DNA from 2 places in the Mammaliicoccus fleurettii genome. Region 1 is predicted to be linked to the other one. Evidence: predicted binding sites of a transcription regulator. Region 1 holds the regulator's gene; the other holds the start of a gene.
What was found. Region 1 encodes Rex, which represses fermentation and respiration genes when NADH is low (regulators of the CRP and FNR family bind a similar motif). Its sites were predicted from a motif close to TTGTGAAATATTTCACAA; they were not measured.
Positions count from the first base shown of each region.

Region 1 (9,283 bases):
CGGGCAATCTGATGGTAGTTTTATGAGCTACCAAAATGATTTTTATAAAATTTCTAGGACAATTATGTCTCAGTCATTTTAATGTGTTCATTTTCTAGTGTACTTTCCTTCACTGTTTGTGTAATCAGTGTAGTCTTTAATACGTTGTTCATATTCTTCTTTAGTTATAATCTTATGCTCTAGCAATTCTTTAGCTTTTGTTGTATAACTCTCAATGTTAGCGTTATTCATAAATCATCATCCCTTCTGTATAATACACAAGACCAATTAATCAATGAAATTTAACTCTAAGCACTTACTAAATTTAAATTTAGTAAGCAGTGTTTTCTTACTAAAGTGTACAAGACAAGAAAATTGGTTACATAAATTATAAAACTTTTTCAATATTAAAGCTAGTGAATTAATCTACTAGATTAATAATTTAAGATTAACTTCATTTTGATTTCACAATATTTACAAGTCACCAATAAAATGCATGAGATATTCATAAAGTCAATACAGAACGTTTGTACTTGTGCACAAGTTAATCACAAATTGGGGATAACCTAAGTATATCTTTTGTTTTATTTGTGGATAAGATTTACGATGAATGGCTTGTTTTTACTTTTTACCTGTGGATAAGTAGGATAACTCTGTGGATGACTGTAAAACAAGTCTTTTTATTGTGAATAAAAGTGTGATTAATATTCGATATAAAAAATCACTAAGGTGTAAAACTTACCTTAGTGATTTATGATTAATTGAGCTTACTTTCTATTTCTTCCCATTTTTCCATGTTTTCTTCGAGCAAACGTTCTGTTTCTATTCTTAGATTATTAATTTCATTACTCTTCTCAATATCATTAAATATTTCTGGCAATGTAAGCTGATGCTCATAGTTTGTAATTTGTTCTTCATATGTAGAAATATTATTTTCAATTTCTTCTAATTGTCGCTCAAGTTTACGTTTTTCTTTTTTATGTTGTTTTTGATTTGTATAAAAATTATCATCTTTAGTTGTTTGAGTAGAGGAACTATCATTTTGTTCATAACTATTGATTGCATCACGTTGTTCTAGTTTTTCTAAATAATATTGATAATCTCCTTGGAAAAGCTCATTACCTTCATAAGTGATATGGAATACTTTATTAGCAAGTTCATTAATAAAATATCGATCATGTGATACAAAGAGTAGTGTGCCTTCATAGTTTTGTAGAGCTTGTTCTAACATTTCTTTAGAATCAATATCTAAATGGTTGGTAGGTTCATCAAGAATAAGAACGTTATTTTTTTCTAGTATTAACAATGCTAGTTGAAGACGTGCTTTTTCTCCACCTGATAAGTCATTAATTACTTTTTTGACTTCATCCTGGGTAAATAAGAATCTGCCTAAAATGGTTCTAATGTCTTTCTCTAGCATATGTGAGTATTGATTCCATACATAATCTAATATTGTCATATTGGATTTAAATTCTGCTTGTTTTTGGTCATAATAACCAATCTGAATATTAGAACCGAATAAGACATCTCCAGCTAATGCAGGAAGCTTTTGTGCGATTGTCTTAATCAAAGTAGATTTACCGATTCCGTTTGGACCGATTATAGCGATGCGATCATGACGTTTTACTTCTAAATTAATTGGTGAAGTTATGCTTTCAGAGTAACCAATTTCTAAATTATTAATTTTTAAAACATCTTCACCAGTAGCTCGGTTTATTTCGAAATTAATTTGTGCACTTTTTGCATCAAGTCTTGGCTTATCGATTCTTTCCATTCGTTCTAAGACTTTACGTCTACTTTTCGCCATACCACTTGTAGATGCGCGTGTTATATTTTTTTCAACAAATGTTTCTAATTTTTTAATCTCACTTTGTTGTCTTTCGTATTCAGCCATTACTTTTTCGTAATGTGCGTCACGTTCTTTCAAAAACTTACTATAGTTACCTACGTATTTTTTTACAGAACCTAAAGCAACATCGTAAACTTGGTTAACTATTTTATCTAAAAAGTATCTATCGTGACTGATTATAACGATAGCGCCTTTGAAATGTGTTAAATAGTTCTCAAGCCATTCTGTTGTATCCATATCTAAATGGTTAGTAGGTTCATCTAGTAATAACAAGTCTGGTTCACTTAATAACATCTGAGCCATCGATAATCTAGTCTTTTGACCACCACTGAATGATTGAATTTGTCTATCAAAGTCAGACTCTATAAAATTCAAACCCGTTAAAACAGTTTTAATTTTACTTTCATATTGATAGCCATCCAATGATTCGTATTGATTTGATAGTGTTTCATATTGAGATAACTTTTCTTGATAAGTATCGCTATCATAGTCATCTGCGTGTTTGCTTAACCAGTCTGTTAAAGATTTCATCTTTTCTTCAATTACTATTACATGTTCAAATGGTTTTTTCATTTCATTCATAACAGTATCATTTGAGTCTAATGTCATTTGTTGTGTTAAATATCCCATAGAAACTTGTTTACCTTTAGACATGTTTCCTGAATCATAACTTTCGACGCCGGCAATAATTTTCATGAGTGTTGTTTTACCTGCACCATTTCTTCCAACTATTGCAATTCTTTCACCTGTTTTAACTTCAAAATCAGCATCTGAAAAAATAACATCGCCATCAAAAGATTTTTCTAAATTATTTATTTGTAAAAGTATCATGTTTACACCTCTCTATTAGTTATTATTCTACATGAAAATGAACGATAATTGTATGTAAATGACATACAATATTTATATAGTTATTTTATGTGAAGTTTGTTATAATAAACCCATTAGATGTGAACGCAATCACATTATTTTATAGTGGAAAAGGTGAGGATTTTGGCAAAGAATGATGTGAAGATCCCTAAAGCAACTTTGAAACGTTTGCCTCTTTATTATAGATTTGTTAGTACACTTCATAATTCAGGCGTAGATCGTGTATCTTCAAAAGAATTAAGTGAAGGTCTTAAAATTGATTCAGCTACAATTCGCCGAGATTTTTCATATTTTGGTGAATTAGGAAAAAAGGGTTACGGATACAATATTAGTTATTTATTAAAATTTTTTAGAACAACCCTTGAACAAGATGATATGACTAAAGTCGCAATCGTTGGTGTTGGTAATTTAGGTACTGCACTTGTGAATTATAATTTTACTGTTAATGATAGAATGCAAATTGTCGCAGCTTTCGATCAATCTGAAAGTATATCTGGAAGTATGGTAGGTAAATTGACAGTTGATAGTATGGATGATTTTGAAAAAGTAGTTGAAGAAGTAGGTATACAAGTTGTAATATTGACAGTACCACAACAAGCAGCACAAAGAGTTGCTGATCGTATAACATCTGCTGGAATTACTGGTATTTTGAATTTTACACCTCAAAGAATAAATGTACCTGAGAAAGTGCAGGTTCATCATATAGATTTAGGAATTGAATTGCAATCTTTAATCTTCTTTATGAAGAATCAATAGGAGGGTATCAAATGGAAGCTTTAACGTTTATTAATACAGTCGGTATTTCAGGACCAGTTAGTTTATTATTTATAGGGGTAGTAGCATTAATTATATTTGGGCCAAAGAAATTACCACAGTTTGGTAGAGCGATGGGATCAACTTTGAAAGAATTTAAAGATGCTACAGATGGCATGACAAACTTTGATGAAAAGAAAAGTAATCCTGAAGATAGCAAAGATAAAGAAGTTAAATAGAATTTTATTTAACAGATGTTCCCTTAAATGTGGCGGGTTTCCTGCCACATCTTTTTTTAGATTGGAGGTAAGATGGTGGATAAAGACAATTTAACATTTGTCGAACACTTAGAAGAATTACGTGGTCGTATTATGATTATTGCATATTTTCTAATAGGTGGGCTCATTATTGGATTTTTCATTGCTAAACCAGTGATTTACTATATTACGAATGATGATTTTACCCAAACATTAGAATTGAATGCGTTTAGGATAACAGATCCACTCACAATATACATAGCAATGATTATCATTATTGCATTTATTATTGTATCACCAGTTATATTATATGAAATATGGGCATTTATATCTCCGGGATTACATCCAAAAGAACAAAAAGTTACACTAAGTTATATTCCATTTAGTTTGTTCTTGTTTGTAGGAGGTTTGTTATTTTCATACTTTATCATATTCCCATATTTAATAGCATTTACGATGGGACTAGCAGATGACATGGGTATAAAGCAGACCATTGGTATTAAAGAATATTTTAGTGAATTATTCAAATTTACGATACCTTTTGGTTTCGTATTTCAATTGCCAATTTTATTATTATTCTTAACAAGATTAGGGATTGTAACACCGATGTTCTTAAAGAAAAACAGAAAATATGCATACTTCATATTACTTGTCGTAGCAGCATTAATAGCTCCACCTGATTTTATGACACATATGTTATTTACAATTCCGATGATACTTTTATATGAGATTAGTATCATAATTTCTAAAATAGGTTATAAAAAATATTTAAAAGCAGAACAAAAATTAATGGAAGAAGAACTAGGTATGGATGAAGATGAAACGAAACAACCGTAAAAATTACGGTTGTTTTTTCTTTTTTTGAATTATCAAACTTTTGTAATGAAATGGTAACTTGAAAAAATGTGGAATATCATATATTATTATTCCTATCAAAGTAATAAGAATAAGGAGATGTAAACGTGATTTGGATGGTTATGAGTGGACTTATCGTCGGTATATTACTCGGCTTTGTTATGCAAAGAACACGTTTTTGTTTAACAGGCGGATTTAGAGATATGTATGTACAAAAAAATAATAAAATGTTTTATGCTTTATTAATAGCTATTTCTATTCAAAGTATTGGGTTATTTACTTTAGTAGGATTAGGCGTCTTTAAAATAGAAGCGGAAACATTTCCATTAGTAGGTACGATACTTGGATCATTTGTATTTGGTATTGGTATTATACTAGCTGGTGGGTGTGCAACTGGTACATGGTACAGAGCAGGTGAAGGATTAATAGGAAGCTGGATTGCATTAGTATTGTATGGTGTGACGGCCGCAATTATGAAATCTGGTCCTTTAAATCCTTTACAAGAAAATATAAATTCATATAGTGTAATGAATTCAAATATGTCTGAAACACTTAATATACCTGTTTGGTTATTAATTATAGTGTTAGTAATGATAACAGCATATTTTGTTACAAAAACTTTGAAAAAACCAAAAGTTGCTATACCTCAATTAAAACCGAAATATACGGGAATACGTCATATGTTATTTGAAAAAAGATACCATCCTTTTGTTGCGGCAGTTGCAGTAGGAGTTATTGCTTTAATTGCTTGGCCAATGAGCGCTTCAACTGGTAGAGTTGGAGGACTTGGTATTACAACTCCTTCAGCCAATATCGTTCAGTATTTAGTGACTGGAGATGTTTCATTAATAAACTGGGGTGTATTTTTAGTATTAGGTATTTTCGTAGGTTCATATATTGCAGCTAAAGGCTCAAGAGAATTTAAATGGAGAATGCCAGATACTAAGACAATTAGAAATAGTGTGATTGGTGGTGCTTGTATGGGTGTAGGTGCATCATTAGCAGGCGGTTGTTCAATCGGTAATGGACTAGTATCTACAGCAGCTATGAGTTGGCAAGGTTGGGTTGCCTTACCTTCAATGATTTTTGGTGCTTGGTTTATGAGTTACTTCATTTTTGTTAAACCTAGAAAAGCTAGACAAGCTAAAACACAAGTGAATACACAAAGTATTTAATAAAAGGAGCGTGTAATAATGGTACATGAATTAGGTACTGTTGGAATGGTATGTCCATTTCCATTAATAGAAGCACAAAATAAAATGGATGAAATACAAGTTGGAGAGCAACTAAAAATAGATTTCGATTGTACACAAGCAACAGAAGCACTTCCAAATTGGGCAGCGGATAATGGATATCCTGTTACTAATTATGAACAATTAGGCGATGCTTCATGGACTATAACAGTCGAAAAACAATAATATAAGTATTCAAACTGTCGACAAAACTTAACTTTGTTGGCAGTTTTTTTATTTGAAAGAAATGTGGTTTGAGAACAATCATTTTGAAACGAAGGATAAATTAGCTTATAAAATATGATAAAATAAGTATATTATGCAGCCGGTTAAAATGAGAAGTAAGGAGAATGATAATGGTAAATTGGACACGTGAAGAACAATACAAAAAACTATCAGACATATCTGAAGTTGAATATAATAAACTGCTAGAACAAGTTAACCAATCAAAATGGCGTCAAATCTTTCACATACAACCAAAGTCAGGATTATTAAACGATCCTAATGGAGTTATTTATCATAATGGTACATACCATATATTTCATCAGTGGTTTCCATTAGGAGCTGTACATGGATTGAAGTATTGGTATCACTATACAAGTAAAAACTTAACGAGTTTTAAAGATGAAGGAGTTGCTTTATCACCAGATACAGAATTCGATAGTCATGGAGTTTATTCTGGAAGTGCATTTGATTACGAAGGCAAATTACATTTAATGTACACAGGTAACGTTAGAGATAATGAATGGAATAGAAAATCAACACAAATGATTGCAGTTCAACAAGAAGATGGATCATTTAAGAAATTTGATAAACCTGTGATTCATGATGTTCCAAAAGGCTATACTGAACATTTTAGAGACCCTAAAGTATGGAAAGAAAAAGATAAGTACTATGCTATTTTTGGAATACAAAGAGAAAATGAAACGGGAAGTGCAGTTATTTATGAGTCTGTTAACATTAAAGATTGGACTTTAAAGGGTGAAATACATACTAAATTACAAGATTTCGGTTATATGTGGGAATGCCCAGACTTGTTCAAGCTGGATGAGAAAGATGTATTTATCTTTTCTCCACAGGGTATTGAACCTCAAAATAATCAATTTGAAAACATATATCAATCTGGCTATCTAATTGGTGATTTTAATATCGATACTTTAGAATTTGAGCATCATCATTTTATTGAACTAGATCAAGGCTTTGATTTTTATGCACCACAAACATTTTTAGACAAAAATGGTAAAAGAATTTTAATAGGTTGGATGGGACTTCCTGAAATTGATTATGCAACTGATGAAGAAGGTTGGGCGCACTGTTTAACAATTCCAAGAGAGTTAACAATCGAAAATAATAAACTAGTTCAAAGACCGATTAAAGCTCTAGAAAAATTAAGAACGAATAAAGAAACAGCAGAAGGTTATGCAAACAAACACTCTGTGAAATTACATCCATATGAAGGTAAACAATATGAGTTGATTATAGATATTATTGAAAATGAAGCGACAGAAATATATTTTGATGTAAGAGTTTCAAAAAAATGTTCTACTCAAATAATTTATAATACAAGAACAAAGCAGCTGACATTAGACCGTTTTGAAAGTGGTGTTGTGAGTGAAGCGGTTGATAAAGCAACACGTACAACAACTTTAAATAAGGATTTAGAACAGTTAAGAATTTATAGCGATACTTCAAGTTTAGAAATTTTCGTAAATGATGGAGAATGCGTATTTACAACTAGAATTTTTCCGGATGAAAATGCAGTAAACTTTAGAACTTCAACAGAATCAGGGCAAGTCTATTTGAAATTTACAAAATATAACTTGCAACTAAATAGTTAAAACATTAAAAGTCTCCCTATTCGAAATTCAATTTTTGGATAGGGAGTAATTATTATGTACAACTTATCTTAACCTCTAATTATTAGAAATATGAATAAGTTATTACAAAATATTAATTCTGTGTAACATATGGGGTTAAAGCATAGAAAACAAGATATTTATGATTTATACTTATAATATTGAAAACGTATAGGAGGGGGATAACATTTATGAAGGTACTTAAAAATTCAATTATATCAACTTTATTATTATCTTCGATGGTTATAGGTGTAGCACACGGGAATGATACACTCGCTATTGAACCTTCACAATCAAATGTGAAAGACACTTCTCCTAATACAGCTGAAGAACAAACTAAACAAAAAACAGAGAAGAAAAAAGATTCAAGTACAGAAGAACCGAATACAAGTGAAAAACCAAGTACAGAAGAACCAAACAAAGAACCGAATACAAGTGAAAAACCAAGTACAGAAGAACCAATCAAAGAACCGAACACAAGTGAAAAACCAAGTACAGAGGAACCGAGTACAGAAGAGCCAAATTCAGGTGAGGGAAAACCATCAACTGAAGAACCAAGCACAGAAGAACCTAATACAGGTGAAAAACCAAGTACAGAAGAACCGAGTACGGAAGAGCCAAATTCAGGTGGGGGAAAACCATCAACAGAAGAACCGAGCACAGAAGAACCTAATACAGGTGAAAAGCCAAGTACAGAGGAACCGAGTACGGAAGAACCAAATGGTGGAAATAGCAATAATCAAACACCACCGCCTAATAATTCAGGTGAAGGAAAACCATCAACTGAAGAACCAAAATCAAATGACTCAAATAATAACAACTATAATAGCCAATATATAGATCAATATACACCTACTATGCCATCTTATCCTGATAATTATGAACAACAATATTCTGAAGGAGAAGATCCAAAGTTCATTCCAGGTAACTCTGAAGAATATTATAGTAAATTGGATGAAGATGTTTTAGATTTGGTTACGAGTAAAGTAGGAAGTAGACCTGATTTAGCTCATCCTAAATTTAAAAAAACATCTAATACAACAGCAACTACATCCACAAATGAAGATAATGATACAAAAACAGAATCCACTTCAACAACTACTGAAAGTTTTGATACAGCTTCAGAAAAAAAAGATGTTTCAAAGCCACTAATTATTGGTATTTCGTTAGCGATAGTAGTAATTTTAGGATCTGTAATTGTATTCTTCTTGAGAAAAGTAACTAAATCTTAATAAATTAGATATGAAAAAATAAGGCTGAGACAAGTTAATTGTCTCAGCCTTTCATTTGGCAGAACTCTTCGATTAACGTCCGACTTAATCTACAACTTGATCGAACTCTTCGATTAACTAGTGACTTAATCTACAACTTGGCAGAACTTAGTAAAGTTGTCTTTAGAATTGGGACTGATCAATATTTTGAATTGCTTTATAAATGTGTTCCACAATTGATTTTACAGTGCCTTTTTCAAATGGTGATTGTAAACCAACTGATTCAATAATATTCACAAATGATTGAGATCCGCCGATTTGACATATTTTTAAATAGTCAGCCCATGCTTGTTCTTTATCATTTTCTTGTTTGATATAAAATTGCATTGCACAAATTGTGGCTAATGTATAATCGATATAA
Region 1 covers NZ_MWJM01000017.1:13,033-22,315, reverse strand. The annotation lists gene B2G86_RS13450 (hypothetical protein) at 88-231, opposite strand; gene B2G86_RS11365 (ABC-F family ATP-binding cassette domain-containing protein) at 737-2,659, opposite strand; gene B2G86_RS11360 (redox-sensing transcriptional repressor Rex) at 2,822-3,454, shown strand; gene B2G86_RS11355 (twin-arginine translocase TatA/TatE family subunit) at 3,466-3,690, shown strand; gene tatC (twin-arginine translocase subunit TatC) at 3,763-4,545, shown strand; gene B2G86_RS11345 (YeeE/YedE family protein) at 4,671-5,738, shown strand; gene B2G86_RS11340 (sulfurtransferase TusA family protein) at 5,757-5,981, shown strand; gene B2G86_RS11335 (sucrose-6-phosphate hydrolase) at 6,152-7,633, shown strand; gene B2G86_RS13530 (SdrH family protein) at 7,843-8,883, shown strand; gene B2G86_RS11325 (M3 family oligoendopeptidase) at 9,046-9,283, opposite strand, start outside.

Region 2 (7,223 bases), on a different contig from region 1:
TTCGAACCTTTAGTAGGTACAAAAGCTACTAAGAGAAGAAAATTATTTAACGGTTATATCGAATGTACTTACTATCAATATTGGGGTAAGCGAAGTAAATAAAACATAAATAAACAGATGAAACATCCAATTGTGGGTGTTTCATCTTTTTTGTATGAAGCGTATTTATTAACTTTTCATTTACTTACCAAAGTTTACCTTCACCTAATCCTTTAGCGCCTGGTGGTGGATCTATAAACATTTGACCAATCGGAACTGTATAAGCTATTAGAATTAATAATACAGTAATGATGATTAGGAATCTCCAATTTTCGACAAGTTTAGTTACTGGTTGTTGCTCATCTAATGCTTCCGCAATTGGATATTCTTCTTCTCCTTTTGGTGATAAGAAAGTTAAGTGTATAAATATCATTACAACTAATATAATTGAAATAAATAGAATTGTTCCCCCAACGGCTTGTAAAACTTGATATGGGATCCACTCTGCCGCTTGTTTAGCGCCACCATATTCAGAAAAAGTCGATCTTCTTGGAGCACCTTTAAATAAACCTACATAGTGCATTGCACCACTCATAATTGTCATTCCGATAGCCCAAGTATAACCTTGTATAATTGCTAATTTATTAGTAAATTTAGTCAATTTTCTACCTGTACAATGAGGTATCAACCAGTACATTATGCCGAAGAAAGTTAATATAACAGCTGATGCGATTGTTAAATGAAAATGTCCAGTTACCCAAATCGTATTGTGTATAAGACCATTCATTTGTGCTGAAGCATTTACTAAGCCTCCAGCACCACCAGGTATAAATGCCAACATACCTAAGAAAGGTAATACAAATCTTGCATCGTTCCAAGGTAAAGATTTAAACCATGTAAATAATCCTTTATATCCTAAAGAACGCCCATGATGCTCGAAAGTTGCAAATAAACTAAATGCTGTCATAAATGAAGGTACTACTACCATAAATGTTAGAACTACTTGTAAATACTTCCATATATCATCAATTCCAGGTTCAACTAATTGGTGGTGTATCCCAACAGGAATACTGAAGAATAAGAAAAGCATAAATGACATTCTTGCTAAGTTATCTGAGAATGCTTTGCCGTTTATTATTTTCGGTACAATTGCATACCAACACATATAAGCTGGCAATAACCAGAAATAAACTAATGCATGTCCAAAATACCAAAATAATGTTCTACTTAAAGACACATCAACTCTTTCAACTAAACCTAAAGACCATGGTATTAATTGAAAAAGCACTGTTGCTGCAACCCCTAACGAACATACAATCCACATTACTCCATTTATTGCTACCATATAACTAAGTAAGGGAGATTTCTTACCTGGATAAGTTTTCTTAAATTCTCTATATTTCAAAATTTGGCCAATTACAGAAATCCAACTACCTACAACTACTAAAGCCATACCTACATAGAATATGACGTGTGCTTGTAATGGTGCATAAAAAGTATATAAAACTGTTGCCTTATTAAGTAACACCATTGTAGCAGCCATAAGCGTTCCAACAATCATAACAAAAAAGCCAATCCATCCTAATTTTCTTTGTACGGATGTTAAATGTCCACATGTTTTGGCTACTGCTGAATATTGAAACCCTAAAATAAAGAAAGTTGTAAGTACAAGTGCTAAAACAATACCGTGTACAGTCAAAATTTGATAATAAGAAATATTCTTAGGTAATTGTAATAAACCTGATCTTACGAAAGTTTGTAATAAACCTGCGAGTCCCCCTAGAATTAAACAACCAATTGCCACATACATATGTGCCATAACGAGTTTACTGTCTGACTTATTTAAACGTGTTATCATTTTTTATCCACAACCTTTATCATCGACTTCATATCTGCATGACCGACACCACAATATTCATTGCAGATGATCAAATATTCGCCTTTATCATTAAATGTCTTTGTATATTCACTAATGTGTCCTGGTTCAAGCATCATGTTAACGTTTGTTCCAGGTAAACTGAAGCCATGCAAAGTATCTTTACTTGTTGCAATGATTTTTACTTTCGAACCTTTAGGTATTTCTACTTTCCCAGGTTGATAATTAAAAGCTGAAGCGACTATTACTAGTTCATAGTCATAATCTTTACCATCCACTTTATTGAGACCCGGCTTATTAAAAGGTTCAATTTGATCGACTTTATCTGGATTTACATACTCTCTACCAGAAGCGGCTGGCTTATGTCCATTATGTAATCCAGTGATTATTAAAATTGCAAGAAACAATACTAAAGAAGCTGTTCCTATGGTTAACCATAACTTTTCATATTTATGCACAAATTTCACCCCTTACATTCTTATCAAAAATAAAATAAAACAAATCACCCATAATACTGCAAAAATTCCTCCCAATGTAAAAACTGAGTAGAGCGTGCCTCTTAGGTCGAGATCATCATGTGAATGGTCATCAGTTTTATTACTAAGGTCATTTTTTTGGACTGTCATATGATTCATCCTTTCTTATATTCTCTTCATTATTTATAATAGAATAGAGATAGAAAAAATAATGTGATGTAAATCACATTATTTAAATTATTTGTGCATAAATGAAGGGGAATTAAAATGGAAAGTAATCAAGAATCATTAGATTTACTCTATAAACTAAAAAAAGAAATTGAAAAATCATCAAATCAACAATTGATTAAACAAATCAATGAAATGATTAAGAAAGTATATAATGAACAATATACTGTTAGCTTTGTAGGTCATTTTTCAGCTGGAAAATCTACATTAATAAATAATGTTATCGGCCAAAGCATATTACCGAGTTCACCAGTGCCGACAACGAGTAATACCGCACAATTAATTTCATCAAATAAAAATAGTATTTCCGTCAATTTAAGTGATAACCAATATACAGTGGTGAATAACCAAGAAGATGTCAAAAGATTAAATACTGAAGATCGTAAAGTAGAATCAATCGAGATAGAGTTTACTTCTGATAAATTTAATAAAGGTTTCACTTTTCAAGATACGCCAGGTGTAGATTCTATGAGTGACAACCATAGAGAAAGTGCATTTCAATATTTACTGACTTCGAATTATGTTTTTTATACAGTAGACTATAACCACGTACAATCAGATATGAATTTCAATTTCATTAAGTCTCTTAACAAATTAGATATACCTGTTATTTTGCTAGTGAATCAAGTAGATAAACATGATGAAAATGAAATACCTTTTGATATATATAAACGTAGAGTTAATAAAGCAGTAACAGATTGGAAACTTAATTTAGAGAAAATATTCTATGTATCAAAGTATGAAACACTAAACAATGAAAAAGTTGAATTCAATGAATACATTCATCAACTTGATCAAAACAGAACTGGACATCAAGTATTTATTGAACGCGTAACAAATTATATTAAACAAGAACAATTAGAATATATAAATCGTCATATGGAATCTATTCTTTCAGACATTGAATCAACTGAAGAAACATTTGATGAAGATTATCAAACATATAAAGAAAAATTCAACGTTCAAAATGAACAGTCTCTTATTCAAAATAAAGATCAATTCACATCAAATTTAAAAGAAAAGCGAAAAGAAATATTAGATAACGCTTATCTAATGCCTTACGAAATGAGAGAAACGATTCGTGTTTATTTAGAAACGACAGCTAAAGATTATAAAGTAAAAGGGTTATTCAACAAAGATAAGAAAAAAGAACTTATTCAAGAAGAAAAGTTAAATACGGTAAAAGAAGAATTAGATTTAAAAATACATGATGAAATAACAAAAGTATGGATTAAATCATTAGAACATCTTAATAAATACATTAAAGATTCCAATCTTTTCGAAAAAATTATCAACCAACAATATACAATTTCTAAAGAAGAACTTGCTGAACATGTCCAAGAGCAAACGTCTATTACGAATGATTATGTAATTATATATACGAAAGGTATAGTAGATATCATCACTAGAAAAGTTCGTAATGATACAAATCAACTTATAGAAGAAATTGTGAATTCAAGTGAAGTGCATAATGAAACTAATGAAGATGCAAACCAGCTAAGTGAATATGAAGAATATATTGAATTCAAAAATTTAAAATCTTCTCTTATAACAAATAATTACCAGCACTACTATATTCATCTGGATGAATCTATTGATAAGTTAATTGATAGACATTTTGTACGTATTGAAGAAATAGATTTAGGAAATCAAATTGAGAAGAAACATCAATATAAAGTAGAAAGCTCAAAACAAAAAGAAAGTAATCTCGTTAATATAAATGAAAAATTAACAAAGTTGAAAAATCTTCCATTATTTGAAGGTGAAGTAGAAAACATTCATAACCAAGTTCAGCGTATAGAAAATAACATTACAAAAATCGCGGTATTTGGTACATTCAGTGCAGGGAAAAGTAGTTTAATTAATGCTATTTTAAGAAATCCTATATTATTAAGTTCACCAAACCCAACTACTGCAAGTATTACTGAAATTAGTTATGGAACAAAACAAGAAGTTACTTTTAAAACTTATTCTCAATTACTCGAAGAAATTAATCATATAACAGAATTTGCGAATAAAAATTATGATTCTATTGAGTCTTTTATAGAAGATAAAAATATAAAACAACATCCTTCTTTATCGAGTAATCATATAGCATTTTTTGAAGCTATTGAAACAAACTTCAAATATTATGAAGATACACTGAAAAAAGAGAAAGCCACTGAGTTTAAACTTGAAGAATTAGAAAAACTAACTGCAGATGATACGCACGCAGCATTTGTGCATAAAATTAATTTAAGACTTGAAGAAGAATGGTTAAAAGATAAAATTATTATCGATTCACCTGGATTAAATTCTAATAACCAAAGACACACGAGAGAAACTGAACAAATAATAGCTTCAAGTGATCTTATAATATATGTTAGCTATTACAACCATGCCTTTACAGATAAAGATGGCGAATTTTTAACTTATATGAGAGATATGAATAATTTGCAACAAACACAAGGATTAAAATTCGTTATTAATGCAATTGACTTAGCTGAATCCGAAGAAGATAAAAATGCAGTTATTTCATATGTCGAGTCCTCATTAGATGCATTAAACATTAAACCTGAATGTTATCCTGTATCTAGTAAACTCGCTATTAAAAATTATGACGACTATTTCAATAATTTCATGAACGCAATAGATCATTTTGTTAAAGTTGAAAGTAAAACTGTTCTACAATCTCAAGTAGAATCAAGAATTAATCAATTGATTAGTGAACTTGAAAGAATGGTCCATACGTATAGACAAGATAAAGCACAACTAGAAAAAAGAAATACTACATTACTTAAATATAAAGAAAAACAAAACTTCACTAATCAAATAGTTGTAAAATCGCATCATCAACTAGAAAAAGAAATTCATGATCAACTTTATTATTTGAAAGACCGATTAAATATACAACTAAACGATATTGTGAAAAAACATTTTAATACTTCTACTGTTACAGATGATTTTAAACAATCACTTCAAACAAGTACAAAACAATATGTCGATGATTTAAATCAAAAATTAAGTTTAGAAAGTTCACTCATAGTTGAAAGATTAAAGAACTTTTATTCAAGAACATTTGATGATTTGCTTACACCAACAATCGTTGAATTAAACGAAGCGTCAATATTAGTATCAAAGTTCAAACATGATTTTATCAATGAAATAAATCCAGAACCGATAAACATCAATATTCAAGACATCTCTAACCAAACAATTAGCTCCATTTCGAAAAAAGATTTGTTAAAAACATCTAAAGCTAAGGACGTACAAACATCAATATTAAATGATACAATGTCGTTATTAGATCAACCAATCGTCTACTTTAACAATGCTTTAACTAAAAATCTTGAAGGCTATGATAACTTAGCTGAACATTATATAGTAGATTACAACAAAGAAACGATTAAACTGATAGAATCATATTTATCTGTTAACATAGATAATAATGTCATAGAACAAATCGAAAAAGTCTTAAAAGAGATATAGAGGAGAACAAAATGGGAAATAAAATATTATTAATAGATGGAATGGCTTTATTATTTAGACATTTTTATGCTACAAGTATCCATAAGCAATTTATGAGAGATTCAAAAGGGATTCCCACAAACGCGGTACAAGGTTTCGTTAGACATACGTATACAGTTATTAACGATATACAACCTTCACATGTTGCAGTATGTTGGGATATGGGTTCAAAAACATTTCGTAACGACATGTTTGAAGCTTATAAGTCTAACCGAGTTGCACCACCAGAAGAGATGATACCTCAATTTGATAGAGCGAAAGAGATTGCTGAAAAATTAGGAATGTTTAACTTAGGTATAACAAATTATGAAGCGGATGATGTTATCGGTACGATTAGTAAAAAGGCACAGGAAAAAGGGTACGAAACATACGTAGTAAGTGGTGACCGTGATTTATTGCAATGTATTGATACAAACGTTAACATCTGGCTAACAAAAAAAGGATTCAATATATATAATAAATATGATATCCATAAATTTAGAGAAGAATATGGTCTTGAGCCACATCAATTAGTAGATGTAAAAGCATTTATGGGTGACACTGCTGACGGATATCCAGGTGTTAAAGGAATAGGTGAGAAGACTGCAATAAAACTTATTCAACAATATCAATCAGTTGAAAATGTTATAGAAAATATTGATGAATTAACTGCAGGACAACAAAATAAAATCATCACATATAGAGATGATTTAGCCATGTCCAAACGACTAGCTCAAATTCATACAGATGTACCACTTGAAACAGAAGACTTATTAAATAAAATGACATACAACCATCATATAGAAAATTCTATTAATATTTGTAATGAACATGAACTGTTTGTTTCAAGTAAATATTTAATGAATAACTTTTCATAATAATAACCGCCAACAATGTAGTTGGCGGTTATTATTTTTTATTTCGTTTTTTCAAATGCTTTCTTAATGCAGTTTGTGCTAATTGGTTAGCTTCTTTATTTTGTACTCTTGGTATCCATTTAACAAATACTAAATCAAATTTCTGTTGCAATTGTTTATATTCATTAAAATACGATTTAAACATTTCATTCTTCACAAAATTTTTCTCTATACTATCACCAATCAATTTTGAATCTGTATACACTAGAGCATTATTAACATTTAATTCAGCAGCATGCTTAAGTGATAAGATAAATGCTT
Region 2 covers NZ_MWJM01000002.1:285,275-292,497, forward strand. The annotation lists gene B2G86_RS02970 (THUMP domain-containing class I SAM-dependent RNA methyltransferase) at 1-102, shown strand, start outside; gene B2G86_RS02975 (b(o/a)3-type cytochrome-c oxidase subunit 1) at 185-1,837, opposite strand; gene B2G86_RS02980 (cytochrome c oxidase subunit II) at 1,834-2,313, opposite strand; gene B2G86_RS02985 (dynamin family protein) at 2,599-6,027, shown strand; gene B2G86_RS02990 (5'-3' exonuclease) at 6,039-6,923, shown strand; gene B2G86_RS02995 (ribonuclease HI family protein) at 6,955-7,223, opposite strand, start outside.
Region 2: B2G86_RS02980 (cytochrome c oxidase subunit II) is a predicted target of Rex. The motif match lies at 2,543-2,560, and genes of this name have one in related genera.